2 regions of the Streptomyces sp. NPDC033221 genome follow, and region 2 is predicted to be linked to the other one. Evidence: riboswitches for the same ligand, from Rfam matches in the RefSeq annotation. Region 2 holds a riboswitch; the other holds the start of a gene.

Region 1 (7,190 bases), on a different contig from region 2:
GTCCGCGGGCGCCGGGCGGGTCAGCGTTCCAGCGCCCGCAGCTGCTGGAGGAACCAGCGGTCCGGCGGCAGCGCGGTGGCCGCCGCGGCCAGCCGCTTCGTGCGCTCGGCCCGCTCGCCGTCCTCCATGGACAGCGCCTCGTGCAGCGCGCGGGCGGTGGCCGAGATGTCGTACGGGTTGACGCAGACCGCGTCCTCGCCCAGCTCCGCGTACGCCCCGGCCTCCCGGGACAGCACCAGCGCGCAGCCTGCCTCGGAGATCACCGGGACCTCCTTGGCGACCAGGTTCATCCCGTCCCTGATCGGGTTGACCAGCGCCACGTCGGCGATCCGGTAGGCGGCCAGCGACCGGGCGAAGTCGTCCTTCACGTGCAGCACGACCGGCTGCCAGCCCGGGGTGCCGTACTCCTCGTTGATCTCCTCGGCCAGCCGCCCGACCTCGTCGGTGTAGGCGCGGTAGACCTCCAGGTCCTGGCGGGAGGGGTAGGCGAACGCGATGTGCACGACCTGTTCGCGCCACTCGGGGTGCCCGGCCAGCAGTGCCCGGTAGGCGCGCAGCCCGCGCACGATGTTCTTGGACAGTTCCGTACGGTCCACCCGCACGATCGTCTTGCGGTCCGGGCCGCCGATCTGCTCCCGCAGCGCCGCCAGCCGCTCGTCCACGTCCGGGCGGTGCGCGCGCTCCCGCAGGAACTCCGCGTCCGCGCCGAGTCCGTGCACACCGAGCCGGGTCGTCCGGCCCTCATGGACGACGCTCAGCTCTCCGTCCGCGTCCCGCCGCACCTCGGCGCCCAGCACCGCCGTGCAGCACTCCGCGAACGCCTCGGCCCAGCGCCGCGTCAGGAACGCGGCGCGGTCGCCGCCCAGCATCCCGAGCAGCACCGCCTCGGCCACGTCGTCCGGCAGCATCCGGAAGTAGTCCGCGGGCGCCCACGGTGTGTGTGAGAAGTGCCCGATGCGCAGGTCGGGGCGGCGGGCGCGGAGCAGGCCGGGCACCAGCGTGAGGTGGTAGTCCTGCACGAGGACGACGGCGCCGGGCGCGGCCTCGTGGGCGAGCGCGTCCGCGAAGGCCGCGTTGTACGCCTCGTACGACGCCCACTGCGCGCGGAAGCCGTCGTCGAAGGACGGGTCCAGCGGCGTCTGGTAGAGCATGTGGTGGACGAACCAGAGCACCGAGTTCGCGATGCCGTTGTAGGCATCGGTGAAGACATCGGCGGGGATGTCCAGCATGCGTACGTGCCGGCCGCCCGTGTCGGCGGTGTCCAGGTGGCCGCCGCTGCGCCGGGCGGCCTCACGGTCGCCGTCCCCGAGGGCGGCGCACACCCACACCGCCCCGGCGTCGGGCCCGATGGCGGAGAGGCCGGAGACCAGCCCGCCACCGCCGCGTTTGGCGGTCAGCGTGCCGTCCTCCCCCTTCCCGTACGAGACCGGGCCGCGGTTGGACGCGACGAGGACCTTGGCACCAGAACGCTCGGAGACCATGTTGCGAGACTAGCCCGCCACCGATCCGCTCAAACGTGCGGAGCGTAGGCGGAACGTCACGGTTTCCGCCGCGCCGGAAACGGGCTCCGGACCGGTGGCGTCACGCCGCGCGGCGCGCCGCGTACTCCGGTATCTCCGCCATCGGCGGCCGCTCCTCGGTGTCCACGTCCCAGGTGCGCGGCACGAAGCCCGCCTCGCCGCGCTCGAACTGGGTCAGCCGCGGGCGCACCAGGTGGCCGCGGGCCAGCCGCAGCTGCGCGGTGCGGTAGATCGCCGCCGCCATCCTGCCGAGCGCCTGGCCGCCCTGGTGGCGGTGCTTGCGCACGCCGACGTCGACCTGGGCCAGCGCGTCCAGCCCGGCCGTGTGCAGCGCGTCGACCAGCAGGCCCAGCTCCACGCCGTACCCGACCGGGAACGGCAGCCGCTCCAGCAGCGACCGGCGCGCCGCGTACTCCCCGCCCAGCGGCTGCACGAACCCGGCGAGCTGCGGCCAGTGCAGGTTCAGCAGCGGCCGGGCGACCAGCTCGGTGACCCGGCCGCCCTGGCCCGCCGCCTCGCCCAGCGGACGGTCGTACATGCCCTTGACGAACTGCACGCCCGGGTCGGTCAGCAGCGGGCCGACGATCCCGGAGACGAAGCCGGCGTCGAACTCGCGCAGGTCGGCGTCGACGAAGCAGACGATGTCACCGCCGGTGGCCAGCAGGGAGCGCCACAGCACCTCGCCCTTGCCCGGCAGCGCGGGCAGCCGCGGCAGCACCTCGTCCCGGTGGACGACCCGCGCGCCCGCCTCGGCCGCGACCTTGGCCGTGCCGTCCGTGGAACCGGAGTCCAGCACCACCAGCTCGTCGACGAGCGGCACCGACGGCGTCATCAGCTCCGTACGGATCGCCTCGACGATCGCGCCGACCGTCGCCTCCTCGTCGAGCGCCGGCAGCACGACGGAGACCGTCTGCCCCGTCTCGCGCTTCGCGGCCAGCAGCCGGTCGAGCGGGCGGTCCGCGGCCGACCAGGACCGGCTGGCCAGCCAGCGCTCCACCTCTTCCAGCACGTGCGCGTCTCCTTCGTCCCCGGACCAGCGATGTGATCCATCTCGCGGTGCGGACGGCTGTCTCGACCGCCCATCCCTTCGGCTACAGTCTTGAACAACGCGATCGCCCCGGACATGCCGGGGTCGCGACAAACGCCTGGGTTCCGGCCCAGCGCCATACCGCTCATCCAGAGGGGCAGAGGGATACGGCCCGTTGAAGCCCCGGCAACCCTCCAGCCGGTCTCCGTCGCCGCACAGCGTGCGGCGCGCGAGGCTCCCGGCTAGGGAAGGTGCCAAATCCGTCTCGCGGCGAGATGCGTCGCGAGGAAGATGAGGAGAAAGGGCCTCGCCTCCATGGCTGTGCAATCCGTTGAAAGCACCACTTCCGCCACCGTTTCCCTGGGCCCGGCCGCCGCGCTGTCCTGCCGCGAGTGCGGCGAGCGCTTCGGCCTCGGACCGATCTTCGCCTGCGCGTCCTGTTTCGGGCCGCTGGAGGTGGCGTACGACCTGCCGGCCGGCGACCCCGAGAGCCTGCGCAAGCAGATCGAGGCGGGCCCCAACAGCATCTGGCGCTACGCGCCGCTGCTGCCCGTCCCGGCCGACGTCGCGGACAAGCCGAACCTCAACCCCGGTCTGACCAAGCTGGTCAAGGCCGACAACCTGGCCCGTGAGCTGGGCGTCACCGGCGGCCTGTACGTCAAGGACGACTCCGGCAACCCGACGCACTCCTTCAAGGACCGGGTCGTCGCCATCGCCGTCGAGGCCGCCCGCGCCTTCGGCTTCACCACCCTGTCCTGCTCCTCCACCGGCAACCTCGCGGGCGCGGTCGGCGCCGCGGCGGCCCGCGCCGGCTTCCGCTCCTGTGTGTTCATCCCGCACGACCTGGAGGCGGGCAAGGTCGTCATGGCCGCGGTCTACGGCGGCGAGCTGGTCGGCATCGAGGGCAACTACGACGACGTCAACCGCTTCTGCTCGGAGCTGATCGGCGACCCGCTCGGCGAGGGCTGGGGCTTCGTCAACGTGAACCTTCGCCCGTACTACGGCGAGGGCTCCAAGACCCTCGCCTACGAGATCTGCGAGCAGCTCGGCTGGCGGCTGCCGGACCAGATCGTCATCCCGATCGCCTCCGGCTCCCAGCTCACGAAGATCGACAAGGGGCTGAAGGAGCTGATCGCGCTCGGCCTGGTCGAGGACAGGCCGTACAAGATCTTCGGCGCCCAGGCCGAGGGCTGCTCCCCGGTCTCCACGGCCTTCAAGGCGGGCCACGACGTCGTACGGCCGCAGAAGCCCGACACCATCGCCAAGTCGCTGGCCATCGGCAACCCGGCCGACGGCCCGTACGTGCTCGACATCGCCCGGCGCACCGGCGGCGCGGTCGAGGACGTCAACGACGAGCAGGTGGTCGATGCGATCAAGCTGCTGGCCCGCACCGAGGGCATCTTCGCCGAGACCGCCGGCGGGGTGACCGTGGGCGTCACGAAGAAGCTGATCGAGGACGGCCTGCTCGACCCGGCGCTGACCACCGTCGTGCTGAACACCGGCGACGGGCTCAAGACGCTGGACGCCGTCGCGCCGACGACCGGGCCCACGGCCACCATCCGGCCGAGCCTGGACGCGTTCCGCGCCGCCGGTCTGGCGGGCTGACCGCCGCGCGTGGCCCCGCACACCCGTGCGCGGCCGTACGCATCCGTACGCGTCGGCACACACCGGTACGCGTCGGCGCGCCTCCGTCCGCGCCAGCGCCCACCGGCGCGCCCGCGCCCCTACGCACCCCTCCCGCAAGCTGGAAGGCAGCACATCATGAGCGTCAACGTCCGCATCCCGACCATCCTGCGCACCTACACCGGCGGCCAGTCCGAGGTCCCCGCCGAGGGGGCGACGCTCTCCGAGGTCATCAAGGATCTGGAGAAGAACCACGCCGGCATCGCGGCCCGCGTTCTGGACGACACGGGCAAGCTGCGCCGCTTCGTGAACGTGTACGTCAACGACGACGACGTGCGCTTCGAGCAGGGCCTGGCGACGCCGACGCCGGACGGCGCGGGCGTCTCGATCATCCCGGCGGTGGCCGGCGGCTGCTGAGCCGCCCGCCTGGGAGGCCCGACGATCTTTTTCGGCCCATCCCCGGGCCAACGGCTGAAATCACCCCGTCCGGCACGAAGCGGACGGGGTGATTCCGTCTTGTTAAAGGCGATACAGTTGAGGCGTTCCCCCGTTGAGCGCGTGCCGGAGGCATAAGAGACCCCGGCAAGTTGTGCGCGAAGTGTGGACATGATTTGTCGCGTTGGTGAGCTTTTGCCCGGCCCGACTTGCCCTGGAACAAGGGCATTTCTCCCTGTATTTGCGATTGTTCGCGAGCAGAATTCTCGTCCGACTGACCTGTTGCGCTGGGCAGTTGGACAGATACATTCAGCGGCGGTCGACGCGTTCCGGCGCACACCCCCTCCTGTCGGGGGGTGAGGTCTGACCCGGGTCCGCGGAGTGCGGTCCTGTGCAAGGGCCAGTAATAGGGGAGTTAGGCATGGCTCAGGGCACCGTCAAGTGGTTCAACGCGGAGAAGGGGTACGGCTTCATCGCGGTCGACGGTGGTGCGGATGTATTCGTCCACTACAGCGCGATCCAGATGGACGGTTACCGCACCCTTGAGGAGGGTCAGCGGGTCGAGTTCGAGATCTCGCAGGGCCAGAAAGGGCCGCAGGCGGACATGGTCCGCGTGGCCGGCTGAAGCGCCGACCGACTGCTGCGTCGAAGGCCCGCGTCCCCTTGTGGGGGCGCGGGCCTTCTGTGTTTGGGTGGGCTGTACAAGGGAGCGTCGGCTCACCCGGACGGGTGCGGTTTGACACCCGGCCCCCGAAGGGGAAGCTCCTCCAAGCCGCTTGCACTCTCCTGGGCCGAGTGCTAATCATTGCGTTAGCACTCTACGAGTGAGAGTGACAGCTAAGGACCGACTCGGTGAGGTCCGCGGGCAGGTGGGGCAAGGAACCACCGGCTCGCAGACCGTCCGTCGCGGGCGCCAGCGCGGTCCGGAGTATCCACCCTCCCCCAGACGCAGTCCGGGGGGACCCCCAGTCCGGGAGGACCACTTCACATGGCCAAGATCATCGCGTTCGACGAGGAGGCACGGCGCGGTCTCGAGCGCGGGATGAACCAGCTCGCCGACGCCGTCAAGGTCACCCTTGGCCCCAAGGGCCGCAACGTCGTCCTCGAGAAGAAGTGGGGCGCCCCCACGATCACCAACGATGGTGTGTCCATCGCCAAGGAGATCGAGCTCGAGGACCCGTACGAGAAGATCGGCGCCGAGCTGGTCAAGGAGGTCGCGAAGAAGACGGACGACGTCGCCGGTGACGGCACGACGACCGCGACCGTCCTGGCCCAGGCCCTGGTCCGCGAGGGCCTGCGCAACGTGGCCGCCGGCGCCAACCCGATGGCCCTCAAGCGCGGCATCGAGCGCGCCGTCGAGGCCGTCTCCGCCGCCCTGCTGGAGCAGGCCAAGGACGTGGAGACCAAGGAGCAGATCGCTTCGACCGCCTCCATCTCCGCCGCCGACACCCAGATCGGCGAGCTGATCGCCGAGGCCATGGACAAGGTCGGCAAGGAAGGCGTCATCACCGTCGAGGAGTCCCAGACCTTCGGTCTGGAGCTGGAGCTCACCGAGGGTATGCGCTTCGACAAGGGCTACATCTCGGCGTACTTCGCCACCGACATGGAGCGTATGGAGGCGTCGCTCGACGACCCGTACATCCTCATCGTCAACTCGAAGATCTCCAACGTGAAGGACCTCCTTCCGCTGCTGGAGAAGGTCATGCAGTCGGGCAAGCCGCTGCTGATCATCGCCGAGGACGTCGAGGGCGAGGCCCTGTCGACCCTGGTCGTCAACAAGATCCGCGGCACCTTCAAGTCCGTCGCCGTCAAGGCCCCGGGCTTCGGCGACCGCCGCAAGGCCATGCTCGGCGACATCGCCATCCTCACCGGTGGCACGGTCATCTCCGAGGAGGTCGGCCTCAAGCTGGAGAACGCCGGTCTCGACCTGCTGGGCCGCGCCCGCAAGGTCGTCATCACCAAGGACGAGACCACCATCGTCGACGGTGCCGGTGACAGCGAGCAGGTCCAGGGCCGCGTCAACCAGATCCGCGCCGAGATCGAGAACAGCGACTCGGACTACGACCGCGAGAAGCTCCAGGAGCGTCTGGCGAAGCTGGCCGGCGGCGTGGCCGTCATCAAGGCCGGTGCCGCCACCGAGGTCGAGCTCAAGGAGCGCAAGCACCGCATCGAGGACGCCGTTCGCAACGCGAAGGCGGCCGTCGAGGAGGGCATCGTCGCCGGCGGTGGCGTCGCCCTGCTGCAGGCTTCCTCGGTCTTCGAGAAGCTGGAGCTCGAAGGTGACGAGGCCACCGGTGCCGCCGCTGTGAAGCTGGCCCTGGAGGCCCCGCTGAAGCAGATCTCCGTCAACGGCGGCCTTGAGGGCGGCGTCGTCGTGGAGAAGGTGCGCAACCTGGCCGTCGGCCACGGCCTGAACGCCGCGACCGGCGAGTACGTCGACATGATCGCCGAGGGCATCATCGACCCCGCCAAGGTCACGCGCTCCGCGCTGCAGAACGCCGCGTCGATCGCCGCGCTGTTCCTGACCACCGAGGCCGTCATCGCCGACAAGCCGGAGAAGGCCGCCGCGGGCGGCGCTCCGGGCG
Region 2 (7,190 bases):
GGCGTTCGAGTCGACGCTGGACATCAGCTTCGACGTGCGCGGCGGTCTGCTCATCCGGCAGATCCACCACTGGGCGGCCCTGGTCTTCCTGGGCGGCATGATGGTGCACATGATGCGGGTGTTCTTCACCGGCGCCTTCCGCAAGCCGCGCGAGGTCAACTGGCTGTTCGGCTTCCTGCTGCTGGTGCTCGGCATGTTCACCGGCTTCACCGGCTACTCGCTGCCGGACGACCTGCTCTCCGGCACCGGCGTCCGGTTCATCGAGGGTGTCATCCTGGCGATGCCGCTCATCGGCTCGTACCTGCAGATGTTCATCTTCGGCGGGGAGTTCCCGGGGCACGACATCATCCCGAGGTTCTTCACGGTGCACGTCCTGCTGCTGCCCGGCATCATGCTGGGTCTGCTGGTGGCGCACCTGATCCTGGTCTTCTACCACAAGCACACGCAGTTCCCGGGTGCCGGCAAGACCAACAAGAACGTCGTCGGCATGCCGCTGCTGCCGGTCTACATGGCCAAGGCCGGAGGCTTCTTCTTCCTGGTCTTCGGCGTGATCTCGGTGATCGCGGCGGTCGCCAGCATCAACCCGGTGTGGGCCATCGGCCCGTACCGGCCCGACCAGGTGTCCACCGGCGCCCAGCCCGACTGGTACATGGGCTTCGCCGAGGGTCTGGTCCGTGTGATGCCCGGCTGGGAGTGGGACATCTGGGGCCACACCATCAACTTCGGTGTGCTGATCCCGATCCTCATCTTCCCGCTGGTGCTGGTCGCGATCGCGGTCTACCCGTTCGTCGAGTCCTGGGTCACCGGTGACAAGCGCGAGCACCACATCCTGGACCGCCCGCGCAACGCCCCGACCCGTACCGGCTTCGGTGTGGCCTGGCTGACCGCCTACCTCATCATGCTGATCGGCGGCGGCAACGACCTGTGGGCCACCCACTTCCACCTGTCGCTGAACTCGCTGACCTGGTTCGTCCGGATCGGCTTCTTCGTCGGGCCGGTCGTCGCCTTCATCGTCACCAAGCGGATCTGCCTGGGCCTGCAGCGCCGGGACCGCGACAAGGTGCTGCACGGACGTGAGTCCGGCATCATCAAGCGGCTGCCGCACGGTGAGTTCATCGAGGTGCACGAGCCGCTCAACCAGGAGCAGCTGCACACGCTCACCCAGCACGAGCAGCCCAAGCCGTTCGAGATCGGCCCGGAGGTCGACGAGAACGGTGTCGAGCGGAAGGTCAAGCGGACGACCAAGCTCCGCGCCAAGCTCTCCAAGGGCTACTACGGCGAGGACAACGTCATCCCGAAGCCGACCGCCGAGGAGTACAAGGAGATCACCAGCGGCCACGGCCACCACTGATCCCCGCCGTGTGACGCACGGCAGTACCACCGCGTAAGTACGCCACCCAGAGGGCCCCTTCCAGTCACTGGACGGGGCCCTTCGGCATGGCACGGGGCCGGATAGGGTTTCGGCACCAGCAGGAGACGAATCCAGGAGTGTGGACCATGAACGTTGCGACCCCGAATGGCGGCGACAGCGTGGCGGCCCGCACCTGGCCGGGTGTGCTGGAAGCCCTCCTCCAGGGCCGTGACCTGGGCGCCGACGACACCGCCTGGGCGATGGACCGGATCATGCGCGGCGAGGCCACCGACGCGCAGATCGCCGGGTTCGCGGTCGCGCTGCGGGCCAAGGGCGAGACCGTCGCGGAGATCTCCGGCCTGGTACGGGCCATGTACGCGCACGCCAACCTCATCGAGGTGCCGGGCCCGAGCGTGGACATCGTCGGCACCGGCGGCGACGGCGCCAAGACCGTCAACATCTCCACCATGTCCTCGATCGTGGTGGCCGGCACCGGCGCGAAGGTCGTCAAGCACGGCAACCGCGCCGCCTCGTCCGCCAGCGGCGCGTCCGACGTGCTGGAGAAGCTGGGCGTGAACCTGGACCTCACCCCGCGCCGGGTCGTCGAGGTTGCCGAGGAGGCCGGGATCACCTTCTGCTTCGCGGTCAAGTTCCACCCGTCGCTGCGGCACGTGGCCCCCGCCCGGCGCGAACTGGGCATCCGTACGACGTTCAACGTACTGGGCCCGCTGACCAACCCGGCGAAGGTACGCGCCCAGGCCACCGGCGTCGCCGACGCGCGGATGGCGCCGATCCTGGCCGGCGTGCTCGCCGAACGCGGCTCCAGTGCACTGGTCTTCCGGGGCGACGACGGGCTGGACGAGCTGACCACCACGGCCACGTCGAAGGTCTGGGTCGTACGGGACGGCGGCGTACGCGAGGAGACCTTCGACCCGCGGGACGTCGGCATCGCCCTGGTGCCGGTCGAGGCGCTGCGCGGCGCCGACGCCTCGTACAACGCGGACGTGGCACGCCGCCTGCTGGGCGGCGAGCCCGGCCCGGTGCGGGACGCGGTGCTGCTCAACTCGGCGGCGGCCCTGGTGGCCCTGGAGCCGACGGCGGCGCCGCTGACCGAGCAGATCGCCGCGGGCATCGCCAAGGCCGCCGAAGCCATCGACTCGGGAGCGGCCCGCCGGGCGCTGGAGCGGTGGGTGGCGGCCAGCAACGCCTGAGACGGCCGTGGTGTGACGCAAGGCTCGGTCCGGCATACGGACCGGGCCTTGCGTGCTTCCGATCGTGTGGCATGATTCTGCCCAGGTCACGAGTGACAGCGACTACGGCCCCGGCCCGCTGTCCGGCAACCCTCCGTCCGTGGCGGGGTGCCCCGGGTGATGACCAGGTCGCAGGCAGCGAGGTCTGCGGCAAGCGCGGATCCCTCGTGCCAGGGATCCTGGTCCTTGAGGGAGATCTCCCGTGTTGCAGCGAATGCGTTAGGGCCGTCCGGCCCCGTTTTCCGCACCCCTTTTTCCTTTCACCGCTGTCGGCCGGCCCCGCTTTCGCGTGCGCGCCCCGCAGCGAAGTCGCCCTGCCTCCACGGGAGTTCGCCATGCCTGTTTCCGCTGCCGCCACCACCGATGCCGCCGTCTGCACCCCGCTGCCCGTGCTGGGCCGGGACGTGCTGGTCCCGCTCGTCACGGGCGGTGAGGTCGAGTACGCCGCGCTGGACATCGCCGCCAGCGCCCCGGCGCTCCAGCGCGTCTGGGACGACGTGGCCGCGTACGCCCCGTACTACGGCAGCGTGCACCGCGGGGCGGGCTACCTCTCGCAGCTGTCCACCGACCTGTTCGAGAACAGCCGGGCGGCGGTGGCTGACTTCCTCGGCTGCCGGGAGGCCGACCAGGTGGTCTTCACCCGCTCCACCACCGACTCGCTGAACCTGCTGGCCGCCGTGCTGCCCGCACACACCCGGGTGTTCGTCTTCGAGACCGAGCACCACGCCTCGCTGCTGCCCTGGGAACAGCGCGCGGACGCCGAGGTGACGTACCTGGACGCGCCCCGCACCCCGCAGCAGGCGGTGGACACGCTGGAGCGGGCGCTGGCGGAGCGCGAGCCGTACAAGAACGCTCTGGTCTGCGTGACGGGTGCTTCCAATGTGACCGGTGAGCTGTGGCCCGTACGGGAGCTGGCCGCCGCGGCACACGCGCACGGCGCGCGGATCGTCCTCGACGCCGCGCAGCTCGCGCCGCACCACCCGGTCGACATCGCCGAGCTGGACGTGGACTGGGTCGCCTTCTCCGGCCACAAGCTGTACGCGCCCTTCGGGGCCGGTGTGCTGGCCGGGCGCGCAGACTGGCTCCAGGACGCGGAGCCGTATCTGGCGGGCGGCGGCGCCAGCCGCACGGTCGCGCGCCGCGCCGACGGCGGGGTGGACGTCGACTGGCACACCACCGCGGCCCGCCACGAGGCCGGCTCGCCCAACGTCATCGGCGTCTACGCCATCGCCGCCGCCTGCAAGGCACTCACCGAGGCGGGCTTCGAGAACCTGGTGGCCCGGGAGCAGCAGCTCGTCGAGCGGGTGCGGGCGGGCCTCGCCGAGGTGCCCGAGGTGACCGTGCTCTCGCTGTTCGGCGACGACGCGCCGCGGGTGGGCGTGCTGTCCTTCGTCGTCCGGGGCTGGAACAGCTCGCACTTCGCGGCGGCGCTCTCCGCGGAGTACGGCATCGGCGTGCGCGACGGGCTGTTCTGCGCGCATCCCCTCGTACGGACCCTGCTCGGCGCCGAGTCCCAGGCCCCGGGGGAGTGCGGGGCGCCCGAAGGGGCACCGGGTGAGCAGAGCCTGAACGCCATCCGGGTGAGCTTCGGGGCCGGTACGCCCGACGAGCACGTGGACCGCTTCGTCCGGGCCGTCAAGGAACTGGTGACGCAGGGCGCGCGGTGGAGCTACCGCACCGAGGACGGGCGCTGCGTGCCGGACACCGCGGCGTAGCCCTGCTGGTCCGCCCGCGTCGCGGCGCTCCGCTGTCCGGGCGCCGCGGCGCGGGTTTCGTGTGCGGTGGCGGTCCGGGTCAGGCGTCCAGGCCGATCGCGAAGGCCGCCTCCAGGTCGTGCTGGGAGTACGTGCGGAACGCGATGTGCGTCTCGGTGGAGGCGACGCCCGGGACCTTGCTGATCCGGCCGGGGATGACGTCGGCCAGGTCGTCGTGGTTGGCCACCCGCACCATGGCGATCAGGTCGTGCGCACCGGTGACCGAGTAGACCTCGCTCACGCCCTCCAGCGCGGCGATCTTCTCCGCGATCTCCGGGATCTGGTCCACGCTGGTCTTGATGAGCACGATCGAAGTGATCACGGTTGGCTCTCTCCCTCGGCCGCCTGCTGCTTCGCCGTTCCGGCTGACCCCACACTACCGGGGGACGCGGCGGCGACCTCGGGCGGACAGGGGCTCGGCCGGTATCGCACCCAGGCGTACAGGAAGCCCACCGCGAAGCCGATGACGTGGGCGAGGTAGGCCACGCCCGGGGTGGCGGGGGCGCGCTGCGCGGCGATCCACTGGAGGACGAACCAGAACAGCAGCACGATCCACGCCGGGAAGCGCAGCGGCAGGAAGAAGAGGAACGGGTAGATGCTGGTGACGCGAGCCTTGGGGAAGAGGTACAGGAACGCGCCCAGCACTCCGGAGATCGCCCCGGAGGCGCCGACCAGGGTCTGTCCCGAGGAGGCGTGCGCGGCCGCGTAGCCCAGCAGCGCCAGGTAGCCGGTCACGAGGTAGAAGAGGGCGAAGGGCAGGCGTCCCATACGGATCTCGGCCATGCCCCCGAAGACGTACAGGAAGAGGACGTTGCCCAGCAGGTGCAGCCAGCTGCCGTGCGCGAACAGGGCGGTCAGCGGGGTGAGCAGAGCGCGCGGCGAGCCGCTCCACAGGTCGCGCGGGATGACGCCCCAGCGTTCGAAGTACGCGGTCTGTGCCTGGACGACGGCGTCGCCGGTGCCGTATATGCCGTTGAGGCCGGAGGCGGGCCCGACGACGAAGACCACGCAGCACAGGGCGATCAGGACGTTCGTCATGCGGGAGAACACGGTCAGCACCGAGCGGGCGCGGGGCGACCGGGGGAACAGGGGCGGGGCCGTCATGAAGTGATCATGGCGTAATGCGGGCAATCAGGACAGAGTGCCTCGCCGCGTCCCGCCTCCCGGGCGGGGCCGCGCCGTAAGGGCGTCAGGCCGTAGGGTAACGGGCAGTACCCGCGTACTTCCGCAGTCCGACGGCGCACCGCGGGAAGCCCCCGAACGACCGCACGAGCCCCGCTCGCCCGAGCGTGACGAAAGAGGACCACACCATGGCTGTTCCCCTGCCGACGGACGGGACCCGGTGGCGCTGCACCCTGTGCGGCAACCTGACGCGCTTCGACGTGACCCGCCGCTCCGAGGCCGTGGAGTACCTCCACCTCGACCTCGCCGGGGAGCCGAAGGTGGAGGAACGCGAGGTGCTTAGTGAGAGCATCGAGTCCGTGCGCTGCCGCTGGTGCAACGCGGTCGACCAGATCGAGCTGGTCGACCGGCCGGACGCCGGCGCCTGAGTCGAGCGCCTGAGATCGGAGCGATGCAGCAGTGGTGGAGCGTCCAGAAGGGCCTGCGGGGGCGGGGCACGATGCCGAGGCCGGTACGGCCGAGGCGGACGAGGTGCTCGACCGTCCGCTGCCCGAGGGCGTGCGGCGCCGCGTCGTGGCGCTCACCGCGGAGTCCTTCGGCGGCCTGACGGTCGCCGAACTTCCGCCGCCACTGCGACAGTACGCGCGGTTCACCCCCAGCCGCCGGGCCAAGTTCGCGGGCAACGCGATGGCCGCGGCGCTGGAGAACGACGCGGTCTTCCGCCAGCGGATCGCCGGCCGGCTGCGCGAGGCACAGCCGGAACTGGCCGAGGCGCTGGACAGCGGCACCCCGCCCGCCGCCGCCGACCCGCTCGATGTCGCGGCGGCGGCCTATGTGCTGCGCCCCGAAGGCTGGGTCAAGCTGGTCGCCGCAGCCGGCGAGGAGGCGCAGCGCGCCCGCGCGGAACAGGCCGGCGAGGAGGCCGAACGCGAGCTGGCCGCGCTGCGCGAGGAGCTGACGCAGGCGCGCGCGCAGGCCCGCGCCGAGGCCGACCGCACCCGCGGCGACCTGGACGCGCTGCGCAAGGAGAACGAGTCGTTGCAGCGCAAGCTGCGGAGCGCGCTCAGTGACGTCAAGCGGGGCGAGGCGGCGGTGCGCAAGGCCGCGGCCGAGACGGAGTCCGTACGGGCCGCGGCGGCGCAGGAGAAGACCGCCGCCGACAGTGAGGCGCGCCGCCTCAAGGCCCGTATCGCGGAGGCCGAGGCGTCGCTGGAGGCCAGCCGCCGGGCCACGCGCGAGGGCCGCAGCGTCGAGGACATGCGGCTGCGGCTGCTGCTGGACACCGTCCTGGACGCCGCTCAGGGGCTGCGCCGGGAGCTGGCGCTGCCGCCCGCCGACACCCACCCGGCGGACACCGTCGACGCGGTGGCTCCGGGCAAGATGACGCCCAAGGACATCGCCACGCGCGCGCTGTCGGAGACCGATCCCGCTCTGCTGGACCAGCTGCTGGCGCTGCCGCAGGCCCATCTGGTGGTGGACGGGTACAACGTCACCAAGACCGGTTATCCGACGATGCCGTTGGACAAGCAGCGGCTGCGGCTGCTGGGCGGCCTCGCGGTGCTGGCCGCCCAGACCGGCGCGGAGATGACGTGTGTCTTCGACGGTGCGGAGCTGGCCGCGCCGGTGCTGCTCGCGCCGCCGCGCGGAGTCCGTGTCTTGTTCAGCAAGCCGGGTGTGACGGCCGATGAGCTGATCCGCCAGCTCGTGCGGGCC

The links. A riboswitch is a leader RNA that binds a small molecule or an ion and turns the genes downstream of it on or off. The one in region 2 is predicted to bind S-adenosylmethionine.
Region 1: another riboswitch for S-adenosylmethionine. It lies ahead of thrC (threonine synthase); the one in region 2 lies ahead of ACZ53K_RS02210 (aminotransferase class V-fold PLP-dependent enzyme).

The regions. Positions count from the first base shown of each region.
Region 1 covers NZ_JBVIQN010000005.1:241,699-248,888, reverse strand. The annotation lists gene ACZ53K_RS08750 (alpha,alpha-trehalose-phosphate synthase (UDP-forming)) at 21-1,481, opposite strand; gene ACZ53K_RS08745 (glucosyl-3-phosphoglycerate synthase) at 1,582-2,529, opposite strand; SAM riboswitch class I at 2,690-2,845, shown strand; gene thrC (threonine synthase) at 2,863-4,152, shown strand; gene ACZ53K_RS08735 (MoaD/ThiS family protein) at 4,309-4,587, shown strand; gene ACZ53K_RS08730 (cold-shock protein) at 5,027-5,230, shown strand; gene groL (chaperonin GroEL) at 5,594-7,190, shown strand, end outside.
Region 2 covers NZ_JBVIQN010000002.1:14,897-22,086, forward strand. The annotation lists gene qcrB (cytochrome bc1 complex cytochrome b subunit) at 1-1,351, shown strand, start outside; gene trpD (anthranilate phosphoribosyltransferase) at 1,498-2,562, shown strand; SAM riboswitch class IV at 2,647-2,764, shown strand; gene ACZ53K_RS02210 (aminotransferase class V-fold PLP-dependent enzyme) at 2,937-4,316, shown strand; gene ACZ53K_RS02215 (Lrp/AsnC family transcriptional regulator) at 4,396-4,677, opposite strand; gene ACZ53K_RS02220 (rhomboid family intramembrane serine protease) at 4,674-5,393, opposite strand; gene ACZ53K_RS02225 (hypothetical protein) at 5,666-5,905, shown strand; gene ACZ53K_RS02230 (NYN domain-containing protein) at 5,940-7,190, shown strand, end outside.